2 regions of the Sphingomonas sp. BK069 genome follow, and region 2 is predicted to be linked to the other one. Evidence: riboswitches for the same ligand, from Rfam matches in the RefSeq annotation. Region 2 holds a riboswitch; the other holds the start of a gene.

Region 1 (5,848 bases), on a different contig from region 2:
GCGCAAGAAGCAGCTGTTCTTCGCCGCGCTCGCCGGCCTTGGCGAGGTGCCTGCCGCCGACCTGGCAGACGAGGGCGAGCGCTTCGGCGTGCCGGTCACGCGCGCCGACAGCTGGACGCGCGCGCTCGACCGGGCGGTGGCGGCGCGCCAGCAGGGCACCGTGTTGTTGCTCGCCGCGGTCGGTCTGCAGGCGCGCGGCTGGGAGACGGTGCCCGCGGCATCGCTCTACCGCGTCGTCGCGGCGCTGCGCGCGGTCGGGCTCGACGGCGAGGCGCGGATGATCGCGGCCGAGGCGATCGCGCGGCTCTGATGGCCGGGCGCGGGCTCACGACCGGGGCGGGCGCCTCGGGCGAGGACCGGCAGGCGATCGAGCGCTTTCTCGAGATGCTCGCGGCGCAAGCCGGGGCAGCGGCGAACACGCTCGCCGCCTATCGCCGGGACCTCGCGCTGGCGTCCGGGGCGCTCGACGGCGGCCTGGCGCGCGCCGATGCCGCCGCGCTGGGCCGGCTCGCCGACGGCTGGACCGCGCTCGCCAGCGCGAGTGTCGCGCGCAAAGCCTCTGCCCTCCGGCGGTTCTTCGCCTTTCTCGCGGAAGAGGGCGCGCGCCCCGACGATCCCTCGCCGGCGCTGCCGCGTCCGGCGACGCGTCGCGCGCTGCCGCGCACGTTGAGCCACGCCGACGTCGACCGGCTGTTCGCCGCGATCGCCGAGCGACTCGCGCGCGATCCCGTGATCCCGACCGACTTGCGGCTGGCCGCGCTGATCGAGCTGCTCTACGGTTCGGGGCTGCGCGCGAGCGAGCTGGTGTCGCTGCCGCGCAACGCGATCCATCCCGACCGGCCGTTCCTGATCCTGCGCGGTAAGGGCGGCAAGGAGCGGCTGGTGCCCTTGTCCGATCGCGCGCGCGCCGCGGTGGCAGCGTGGCGCGCGCATGTCGCGAGCGACCGCGCCTTCCTGTTCCCCTCGGGGGCGACTCATCACCTCTCGCGCGTGCGGCTGTTCCAGCTGGTGCGCGCGCTCGCCGCGGAAGCGGGGATCCCGCCCGATCGGATCAGCCCGCACGTGCTGCGCCACGCCTTCGCGACTCACCTGCTGGAGGGCGGCGCCGACCTGCGTGCGCTCCAGACGATGCTGGGCCATGCCGACATCGCCACCACCGAGATCTACACGCATGTCGACAGCAGCCGGCTGGTCGAGCTGGTCAACGAGCGGCACCCGCTCGTTGACGCGTTGCGTCACCGCGACTAGCTGCGGCCGATGCCTAGTTTCCTCGACTTCGAAAAGCCCATCGCCGAGCTGCAGGCGCGCATCGACGAGCTGCGCGACACCGGTGACGCGGGCGCGATCGACATCTCCGCGGAGATCGCCAAGCTCCAGGCCAAGTCCGACAAGCAGCTCAAGGATACCTTCGCCAAGCTGACGCCGTGGCAGAAGACCCAGGTGGCGCGGCATCCCGAGCGCCCGCACTTCCGCCACTATGTCGCCGGGCTGTTTGACGAGTTCCTGCCACTCGCCGGAGACCGCGCGTTCGGCGACGACCAGGCGATCCTCGGCGGTTTCGCGACCTTTCGCGGCCAGCGCGTCATGGTGCTCGGCCATGAGAAGGGCGACGATACCGCCAGTCGGCTCAAGCACAATTTCGGCATGGGCAAGCCCGAGGGCTATCGCAAGGCGATCCGGCTGATGGAACTGGCAGATCGGTTCGGGCTGCCGGTGGTGACGCTGGTTGACACCTCGGGTGCCTTCCCTGGCATCCAGGCGGAGGAGCGCGGCCAGGCCGAGGCGATTGCGCGCTCGACCGAGGCGTGTCTCGCGCTCGGCGTGCCGCTGGTCGCGTCGATCGTCGGCGAGGGCGGCTCGGGCGGCGCGATCGCGCTCGCCAGCGGCAACCGCGTGCTGATGTTCGAGCATGCGGTCTACTCGGTGATCTCGCCGGAAGGGTGCGCCTCGATCCTGTGGCGCACCGCCGATCGCGCCCCCGATGCCGCCGAGGCGATGAAGGTCACCGCGCAAGATCTGAAGGGATTGGGCGTGATCGACTCGATCGTCCCCGAGCCGCTCGGCGGCGCGCACCGCGACCCCGCGGGCGCGATCCGCGCGCTGGGTGATTCGATCGAGCGCGCGCTCGCCGAGCTGACGCCGCTGACGCCGGGGGCGCTGCGCCAGGATCGGCGCGACAAATTCCTGCGTATGGGCCGGCTGAGCTGAGGCTTGGCGCCCGATCAGGGAGAAAAAAGGCTTCGCCTGCAACCTGCTCCGTCATCCTGAAACGACGTCAGGGTGACTCCGGTGTGAGGCTGTGCGCGTCACTGACTCGAGGGTAGTCGCAGCAGCAGGATCACGGCGCCCGCGGATCGAACAAGAAAAAGGCGACGGGACCGAGGTCCCGCCGCCCTTCATACAATGATGGACCAGCGGATTACGCGTTGGCCATCTTGCTCGTCGTGGTGCTGAAGGTGTTGTTCAGCTGGTTGCCCAGGCCCTTCATCGCACTGATGGCGGCGACGGCGACCAGCGCGGCGATCAGGCCGTACTCGATCGCGGTGGCGGCCTTGTTGTTCTTCAGGAAAGCGCGAATCTTCTGCATGTCGATCTCCGAGACAAATTGGCTTCAGTTACCCGGCCGATGAGCCTCTGAGGCTCCAGCGATGTCCGGTGTAGCTGCGGCACGGTTGATAAACACTTAAGCCTGTTCCTATGATTTCAGAATTTCCGGCAGGTTAGTTGAGGTCTTGTCTCAGCGGCCGACGAGAAGGTTGGTCGACACGGTGGTGAGGACGTCACTCAGCGCGGTGGAGACGCGGCCGAGCCCCGCGGCGATCGTCAGCGCGACGGCGGCGAGGATGAGGGCATATTCCACCGCCGTCGCGCCGCGGTCGTCGCGGCCGAGTCGCGAGAAGAGCGGGCGTCGGGTGCGAGGGCGTGCCATGGCGCGATCGTAGCGCATGGATGGTTAAGGATCGGTTCGATGACGATGCTGGTGGTCGCCGCGGCGCTGATCGACCCGGCAGGACGCTGCCTGATGCAGCAGCGTCCGGTCGACAAGCGGCACGGCGGCTTGTGGGAGTTTCCGGGCGGCAAGGTCGAGCCGGGCGAGGCGCCCGTGGACGCGCTGGTGCGCGAGCTCGCCGAGGAGCTCGCCATCGCGGTGTCGCCCACGGCGCTCGCGCCGCTGTCCTTCGCCGCCGATGCCGCGCCCGGCGCGCGTCCGCTGGTGATGCTGCTCTACGTCGCGCGCGCCTGGTCGGGTGAGCCGTGCCCGCTCGCCGCGGCGGCGCTGCGCTGGGACGTGCCCGCCGCGCTCGCCGCGCTGTCGATGCCCCCGGTCGACGTGCCGCTGCTCGCCGCGCTGCGCGAGTCGCTTGCCCGCGGCGACGCGCTGGCCTAGGGGCGCCGACGCGACAGGTTCCCCGCGAGGGGAAGTAAGAGGGAAGCCGGTAGCTTGGCTGCGATCCGGCGCTGCCCCCGCAACTGTGACCGGCGAGCCCTCTCCCGCGCGTGCCACTGGACCGATGGTCCGGGAAGGCCGGAGCCGGGGCACTGACCCGGGAGCCAGGAGACCTGCCCGTCGCGGTTGTCCTTCGCGCGGACGGGGTGTGCCGGGCGATCGAGGTCTTGTCCTCGCGTGACGACGATCGGGCGGCAGTGCCGCGGCACGGGGCCGCGCGTCCGCCCGCGACCGTGTGGGGGAAGACGTGACCATAGCCTATCGCCGCATCGCGACCGCGTTGCCACTGTTGCTGCTCGCGCCAGCAGCGCACGCGCAGAGCGCGCAATCGACCGAGGCGCTCGAGCAGGCGACCCGCGCGGGCGACGACGTGATCGTCACCGCCGCGCGCGCCGCGACGCCGGCCGACACCGTGGCGCAGGCGGTGACCGTGCTCGACACCGCGACGATCGAGCGGCGCCAGACGGTGGTGCTCGCCGATCTGCTGCGACAGACCCCCGGGATCGCGGTGGCGCGCACCGGCGGCGTCGGCGGCGTCACCTCGGTGTTCATCCGCGGCGCCGAGAGCGACCAGACGGCGGCACTGATCGACGGCGTGAAGATCAACGACCCGTCCGCACCCGGGGGCGGCTTCAATTTCGGCGAGCTGCTGGTTGGCAATATAGCGCGGGTCGAGGTGCTGCGCGGCGCCTCCTCGGTGCTGTGGGGCAGCCAGGCGATCGGCGGCGTGGTCAACATGATCACTCGCCAGCCGACCGACCGGCTGAGCGTCAACGCGCGGGCCGAGGGCGGTTCGATGGGCACTGGCCAGGCCTTCGCCAATGTCTCGGGTCGTGCCGGCGCGATCGCAGCGAGCCTGGGTGGCGGCTATTACACCACCGACGGCATCTCGTCCTACGCGCGCGGCAGCGAGCGCGACGGCTTTCGACACTATGGCGGCAACGCCAGTGTCACGGCGACGCTGGCGAGCAACGTCTCGGTCGACCTGCGCGGCTTCTATGCCAATGGTCGCACCGAGTTCGACGGCTTCCCGGCGCCGAACTACACCTTCAACGACACGCGCGAGTACAGCGACGCCGAGCAGTGGATCGGCTACGGCGGCGTCAACGTCGCGCTGTTCGACGGCGCGCTGCACAACCGGCTGGGCTATGCGCGGACCGATATCGCGCGCACCAGCTACGACCGTGATCTGACGCCGCGCGAGACGTACCGCTCGCAGGGGCAGAACCACCGGATCGAGTATCAGGGCGTTGCCGACCTCGGTGCGGTCGTGCGCGCGACCTTCGGCGCCGAGCGCGAGATCTCGCGGCTCTACACGCGCGGCTATGGTAGCACCGATCGCGGGCGGGCGCGGCTGTTCAGCCTCTATGGCCAGCTCGCGCTCACCCCGATCGAGGGAGTCACCGCGACCGGTGGCGTGCGCCACGACGACCATGACCGCTTCGGCGGCGCCACCGTCGGCGCGGCGAGCCTCGCCTGGACGCCCAACGACGGCGCCACCCTGCTGCGCGGGAGCTGGTCGCAGGGCTTCAAGGCGCCGACCCTGTTCCAGCTCAACGGCAGCACCGGCAACCCGAACCTGCGCCCCGAGCGATCCGAGGGGTGGGACGCGGGGGTGACCCAGCGCGCGCTCGATGGCGCTTTGGAGGCGAGCGCGACGTGGTTCCGCCGCGTCTCGCGCGACCTGATCAACACGCGCGCGTGCAGCCCCGCGGTGGACGGGCCGATCTGCGGCGCGCGGCCGTTCGGCATCTACGACAACGTCGCGCGCACCCGCGCGCAGGGGCTGGAGTTCGCGCTCACCTTGCGCCCGGTCGAGGCGGTGACCGTCGTCGCTGCCTACACTTATCTCGACGGCGAGAACCGCTCGCCCGGCGCGAGCTTCGGCCTGCCGCTGCTGCGCCGCCCGCGTGACAGCACCACCGTCAACGCCGACTATCGCTGGCCCTTCGGCCTCTCCACGGGGGTGACGCTCACCGCGGTCGGCGACAGCTACGACGTCGGCCAGGTGCGGCTCGACGGCTATGTCCTCGCCGACCTGCGCGCCGCGCTGCCACTGACGGAGAAGATCGAGCTGTACGCGCGGCTCGAGAATGCCTTCGACCAGCGCTACGTCGTGGCGGTGGACTATGGCAATCCCGGGCGCGCCGCCTATGGCGGGGTGCGGCTGCGCTACTGACATGGGCGCACGCGCTCCCCTTCTGCTGCTCGCGGCACCCGCTCTGGTCTCCGCCGCGACGCCGCGTGCGCCGCGCATCGTGTCGATCAATCCCTGCCTCGACGCGGTGCTGGTGCGAGTCGCCGACCCCGCGCAGATCGCCTCGATCAGCGCTTACTCGCAGGACGCGCGCTCCAGCTCGATCCCGCTCGCGCTGGCGCGGCGCTACCCGGCCAACGCCG
Region 2 (5,848 bases):
CGAGAATAAGCACGATCGCATGAGCCGTTGCCATAAGCCCTACCATCATCCAGAAATTAGGGGAGGTCCGCCTATCCCACCGAATATGCACGGCCATTATCAAGGCGAAAGCCGAAAACGCTCCCACAACTCCTCGCTGCGGCGATCCTGCTGCAACGAAGGCTGCAAACACGAGCAATCCTACCACGCCACTGAGCGCACCCCAAAGGCGCGGTGATGCTGGTTCCCTCATTATCCTAAGCTGACATCCATGCTTGGGTCACCGCAAGTGGGCGCTACCGGACATACTCCCCAAGGCCGCGTGCCACCAGTTCCTCGTTGGAGAGGCGAGGGCCGCGCTTCAGCTTCGGCGTGCACAGCCGGCGCCGGTCGCTCTTGCCCGGGGAGGAGGCAGGGGGTGCGAACACCCCGACGGACCGGGAGCTGCGCGCCGGCTCATTGTTGTTGCGCTTGGGATGATGCGGCGCGGCTGCCTGGATAGCCTGAGCCATGGCAAGGGCGGCGCCCAGGTGCTTGTTATCGACAATAGCGGCCTGGTTCACCCGGCGCATCTTGTCGAACACACGGTAGGGTAGCACGCGCTCGCCGTGGCGGATCTCGATGCGGCCGTCTGGGTACTCGCACACGTGAACGCGCTTGCGTGCCAGCGAGCGGGTGAGGGGCGTCGGCTCGAGATTGAACATCGCCTTGTTATAGTGCAGCGCCAGTGAAGCGGTGACGGTCCGCTCCTCACGCCACACCATCTCGGCCTCGACGTTCTCATGCGCGGCGAGCGGGCGGTGCACGTCGCGCGGATCCGCTGGCGCGCAGGCGAAGTGGGCATTGTGCCGGGCGACATAGGAGGGGAGGAAGGTGTTAGCTTCGTCGATGGACGAGATGCCGGCCAGCCTCATCGCCTTGACCAGCCGGTCCTGCAACGTGCCATTGGCGCGCTCGACGCGGCCCTTGGCCTGCGGCGAGTTGGCGCAGATGATCTCGACCCCGAGCTTGTCCAGCGCCCGGCCGAGATGCGTCATGCCGTCGCTGTCGGCGGTCGCATTGTTGTTCCGAAAGACGCTGTGCTTGTCCGAATAGAAGGCCACCGGCTTGCCGTGGCGCTCGAGGTAGCTGCGGGTCGCGCGCATGTAGGAGAAGGCGCTCTCGCTTTCAGCCATCTCCAAGTGCATCAGCTCGCTGGTGGCGTCGTCGATGTAGACCAGCAGCGTGCAGCGCGGACCGCGGCCTTCGAACCAGTCATGCTCCGACCCGTCGACCTGCACCAGCTCGCCGCGACACTCGCGCCGGTAGCGCGACTGGTGGAGGCGGGCGCGTTTCGCGACCTTGGCCTTCCACACGCCGGCTGCCATCAGCATCTGCCGCAGCGTCTCGCGCGAAAGCGTGATCCCATGCTGCTCAGCCAGGTACTCGCACGCCAGCGTCGGACCGAAGTCGGCGTAGCGCTCGCGCACGATGCCGACGACCTGGTCGCGAAAAGCCTCGCTGAACCGCCTGTTGCTCGGCCGCCCGCGCTTGCGGGACACGAGGCCGGCCGCGCCATCTCGTCGAAGGCGCTTGAGCAGGCGGTACAGCTGGCTGCGCTGCAGCCCCAGCAGCGCCATGGCATCGACCGGCCGGATCTCACCGCGGTCGAGCCGCATCAGCGTATCGAACCGGCTCACTTCGGCAGCACTCATCGTCAGCACCGTCATCGCTCACACATCCTCGATGTTCGAGGATGGTTATGGCACCGGAGGCCCGCTGCAGAACGGCTGTGCCTTTTCTAAATAGCGGGAGTGTGCCATTTGTACGTTGCGTCTACACCCGCTTACACGCAGTGTTGCCGCCAGTTAGAAAAGACACATTCTCCGCTAGATAGAAATGACACCGCCTCGTGGCAGCGGGGGCAGCGTGTAGCCTCCCAAGCAGCGCAGCGCTGCCCCCGCTGATGCGCTGACCTCTCGGCTCTTGCGCCCATGGACCCGCTGCGACAGCAGCGGGCTCGGTCACGCGTGCGGATGGCGGCAAAGGCAGGATTCAAGACGATCGGTCGAACAGCTCGGCTTCTCGAGATCGGTTGTTCGTTACGCGCTGTGCCTTCCGATCCTCGGCAAAGCTTGGGACCTAGAGGAAAGCGCAATCGAGGGGCCGGGTAAGCAGGTTCCGCAGGCGGCCGTTTTGCTCGACCGCTGCGTTGAGACCATCCTCGTGGGCACCGAAGGAACGCGAGCAGAACTGCATCAACCATACCACTTTGCGTCGGCAATCGGCTTGGAACGACCACTTTCGTCGACTGAGACCATTGTGAACAGTGCAGTGGCGGCATGCCGCCTCCCGCCGGTTATCAGATCTTCGGCAGAAAGATCCACGGCGATGCGCACCGAACTGCGCCCGGTCATACGCACCTCGGCGGTCAGCTCCACCATTTCACCCTCTTTGATAGGCGAGCGGAAGTCGATCCGGTCCGAGGCCGCCATGACCATGACTGACCGGGCATGTCGGGTAGAGGCGATGAAAGCCGCCTTGCCCATCATACGAAGTGCATCGCCACCATAGAGCGTACCGTAATGGTTAGTCTGGTTCGGGAAGATCATGTCGACCATTCGCAAGGGCGGCGCTGCGTCCCGCAGGACCGTCTCCACCATCGGGGGCAAGAGATTGTCGGCTTCGACGGCAACGAGCGTGAAACGGCCGCGCGTACACAGCCGTCGTTCACCTGATACCGGCGCCTCTGCGATCAGTTCGACCTCGACGTCCAGCGACCTTCGCCCCACCCGCATGACCCGGCCCGTGACCTCCACCATGTCGCCGATCCGCGCAGGTGCCGCGAAATCGATCTTTTCCGAAGAGGCAGTGACAAAGGCTGCGCGTCCATGGCGCGAGGCCGCCAAAAAGGCGACCTTGTCCATGTGCGCCAAGGCCACCCCGCCAAACAGCGTGCCGTGGTGATTGGCATCGCCGGGAAAAACCATGTCGATCAGCTGGATGGGGGCGCTGCTTTGTTCCTGTGACATCATGGTCCTCAATCTGTCGCGAGGGCCTCCAGACGCCAGCGGCCAACAGGAGCGACTGAACTCCTCCCGCAGCGACGCAGCGGCCAGACCGGGCACCCCGCCGGTGGTCGTTATGGCGTCGAAGGCAGGTCTCCTGGCTCGCGGGTCGTCATTGCAATCCCGGCCTTCCCAGCGTCGAAACACCAGTGGCACACGAGGGGACCTCAACTCGCCGCTTACAGTTGCGGGGGCAGCATCGGCATTGAACCGATTTCCCGTCTTAGCCTTCGGCCATGCGGCGAAGGAACCTTGACCTCACCCCGGTCGCAGAGAACGGTCCGTCGCGTCAAGGCCGGGCGCTCGCCAACTGAGAACGGTATCGCTGCCGTTGCCGCACCTGCCGCTGCCACGCGGGCAGCAGGTCGCGCATCAAGATATAAAGATGTCTTTATATCAGCATTGACAAACGGCGCTCGATCGTGTGGAAAGGCACTGTCGAGGTTCCCCATTCCAGGCATGGCGATGGGGCTAAGACGGGAAGCTGGTGGTGTCCGTCAGGGCAGAGTCCGGCGCTGCCCCCGCAACTGTGAGCGGCGAGTGGCGGCTCCATTTCGTGTCACTGGGTTCCCGCAAGGAGCCTGGGAAGGCCGGAGCCGCCGCGTTGACCCGTGAGCCAGGAGACCTGCCTTCGACGCGATAACGTTCCTCGGACGGGGGTTCCTCCGGTGGATCGCGCTTGATGCGACGGTCCGTGGCTTGCCGCCATCCGGGCCTGTTCACGCCTTGCGCGCTTTCGCCTGACCTCCCGCCCGCAAGCCTGGGTGAGTCATGACGAATAGCGGGTTCACATTCTCAATCAGCACTATCCCGTTCGACGAGGATTACCGTCCGGCCGACAACACGCGCATCACCACCAACTTCGCCAACCTCGCGCGCGGGGACCGCCGCCAGGAGAATCTACGCAACACGCTGGTGATGATCGACCATCGCTTCAACGCGCTGATGCACTGGGACAATCCCATGGGTGATCGTTACACGCTGGAGCTGAAGATCGTCTCGGCCGCGCTCACGCTGGGGGACAGCGCAGACGACGAAGCGTTTCCACTGATCGAGATCCTGCACACCACGGTGACCGACCGGATCAGCGGCGAGCGTAGCGACGGGATGATCGGCAATAACTTCTCGTCCTATGTTCGCGATTACGACTTCAGCGTCGTCCTGCCCGATCACCTGAATGCCGGAGGTGGCGGCGCGCCGGAAGGCTTCGGCGATCTGCACGGCAACCTGTTCAAGCTTTTCCTCGGATCGAGCGCCTACCGCGACCATTTCCGCAAGCTCCCGGTCATCTGCCTCAGCGTATCGAGCAAGGAGGTGTATCACCGGACCGCCAACGTGCATCCGATCCTCGGCGTCGAATATCGCGACGACAAACTCTCACCCACCGATCAGTATTTTGCGAAGATGGGCATGAAGGTGCGCTATTTCATGCCGCCGCACAGTGTCGCGCCGTTCGCCTTTTATCACACCGGCGACTTAGTCAGTGACTATACCAACCTTGAGCTCGCAAGCACTATCGCGACGATGGAGACGTTCCAGAAGATCTACCGTCCGGAGATCTACAACGCGAACTCGGTCGCGGCGGAGCATTATCAGCCGAGCCTGAGGTATCAGGACTATTCGCTGACCCGCATCGTCTACGATCGCGAGGAGCGCAGCCGCCTCGCCGCCCTGCAGGGCAAATTCGCCGAAGAGCATTTCATCAAACCGCACTGGCCGGCGCTTCAACGCTGGTCCGCGACCTGCGGCCTCTGAACACCACCCACACGACAGGTATTGCATCATGACGACATTGTTGCCGACGACGACTGCGGGCAGCCTGCCCAAGCCCTCGTGGCTCGCTCAGCCCGAAACCCTGTGGTCGCCGTGGAAGCTGGAGGGCGAGGAGCTGGTCGCGGGCAAGCAGGACGCGCTGCGCCTGGCGGTCGACGACCAGCGGCGGGCGGGGATCGACATTCTCGGCGATGGCGAGCAGACGCGCCAGCACTTCGTCACGACGTTCATCGAGCATCTTGACGGCGTCGATTTCGAGAAGCGCGAGATGGTGCGCATCCGCAACCGCTATGACGCCAGCGTGCCGACGGTCGTCGGCGCAGTCTCGCGGCCGACGTCGGTGTTCGTCGACGACGCCCGGTTTCTGCGCGCCCAGACCGATCAGCCGATCAAGTGGACGCTGCCCGGGCCGATGACCATGATCGACACCCTGTACGACGCGCATTACCGCAGCCGCGAGAAGCTGGCGTGGGAGTTCGCCCGCATTCTCAACGAGGAAGCACGCGAGCTGGAGGCGGCCGGGGTCGACATCATCCAGTTCGACGAGCCTGCGTTCAACGTCTTTTTCGACGAGGCCAACGACTGGGGCATCGCCACGCTGGAGCGCGCGGCCGAGGGCCTGAAGGCCGAGACCGCCGTCCACATTTGCTATGGCTATGGCATCAAGGCCAATACCGACTGGAAGAAGACGCTCGGCTCCGAATGGCGCCAATATGAGGAAACCTTCCCCAATCTTCAAAAGTCGAAGATCGATATCATCTCGCTCGAATGCCACAACTCGCGCGTGCCGATGGATTTGATCGAGCTGATCCGTGGTAAGAAGGTGATGGTTGGCGCGATCGACGTCGCGACGGACACGATCGAGACGCCGGAGCAGGTCGCTGACACGCTGCGCAATGCGCTGCGGTTCGTAGATTCCGACAAACTCTACCCGGCTACCAACTGCGGCATGGCCCCTTTGAGCCGTGAGGTCGCTACCGGAAAACTGAAGGCGCTGGGCGCGGGGGCAGAGATCGTTCGCCGGGAAATCGTTGCCTGAAGTGCCGCGA

The links. A riboswitch is a leader RNA that binds a small molecule or an ion and turns the genes downstream of it on or off. The one in region 2 is predicted to bind cobalamin.
Region 1: it holds a riboswitch for cobalamin, as region 2 does, so the genes downstream of both, FHY02_RS19035 (TonB-dependent receptor domain-containing protein) here and FHY02_RS20580 (acyl-CoA thioesterase) in region 2, are expected to answer to the same signal.

What each region holds. Positions count from the first base shown of each region.
Region 1 is NZ_JACHZH010000008.1:107,346-113,193, forward strand. Features, by position in the region: gene FHY02_RS19005 (hypothetical protein) at 1-310, shown strand, start outside; gene FHY02_RS19010 (tyrosine recombinase) at 310-1,248, shown strand; gene FHY02_RS19015 (acetyl-CoA carboxylase carboxyltransferase subunit alpha) at 1,258-2,208, shown strand; gene FHY02_RS19020 (Flp family type IVb pilin) at 2,420-2,587, opposite strand; gene FHY02_RS19025 (Flp family type IVb pilin) at 2,738-2,929, opposite strand; gene FHY02_RS19030 ((deoxy)nucleoside triphosphate pyrophosphohydrolase) at 2,975-3,388, shown strand; cobalamin riboswitch at 3,387-3,584, shown strand; gene FHY02_RS19035 (TonB-dependent receptor domain-containing protein) at 3,696-5,627, shown strand; gene FHY02_RS19040 (ABC transporter substrate-binding protein) at 5,629-5,848, shown strand, end outside.
Region 2 is NZ_JACHZH010000011.1:28,039-33,886, reverse strand. Features, by position in the region: gene FHY02_RS20590 (hypothetical protein) at 1-34, opposite strand, end outside; gene FHY02_RS20585 (ISNCY family transposase) at 276-1,688, opposite strand; gene FHY02_RS20580 (acyl-CoA thioesterase) at 2,217-2,990, opposite strand; cobalamin riboswitch at 3,096-3,296, opposite strand; cobalamin riboswitch at 3,451-3,674, shown strand; gene FHY02_RS20575 (putative oxygenase MesX) at 3,798-4,781, shown strand; gene FHY02_RS20570 (methionine synthase) at 4,810-5,838, shown strand.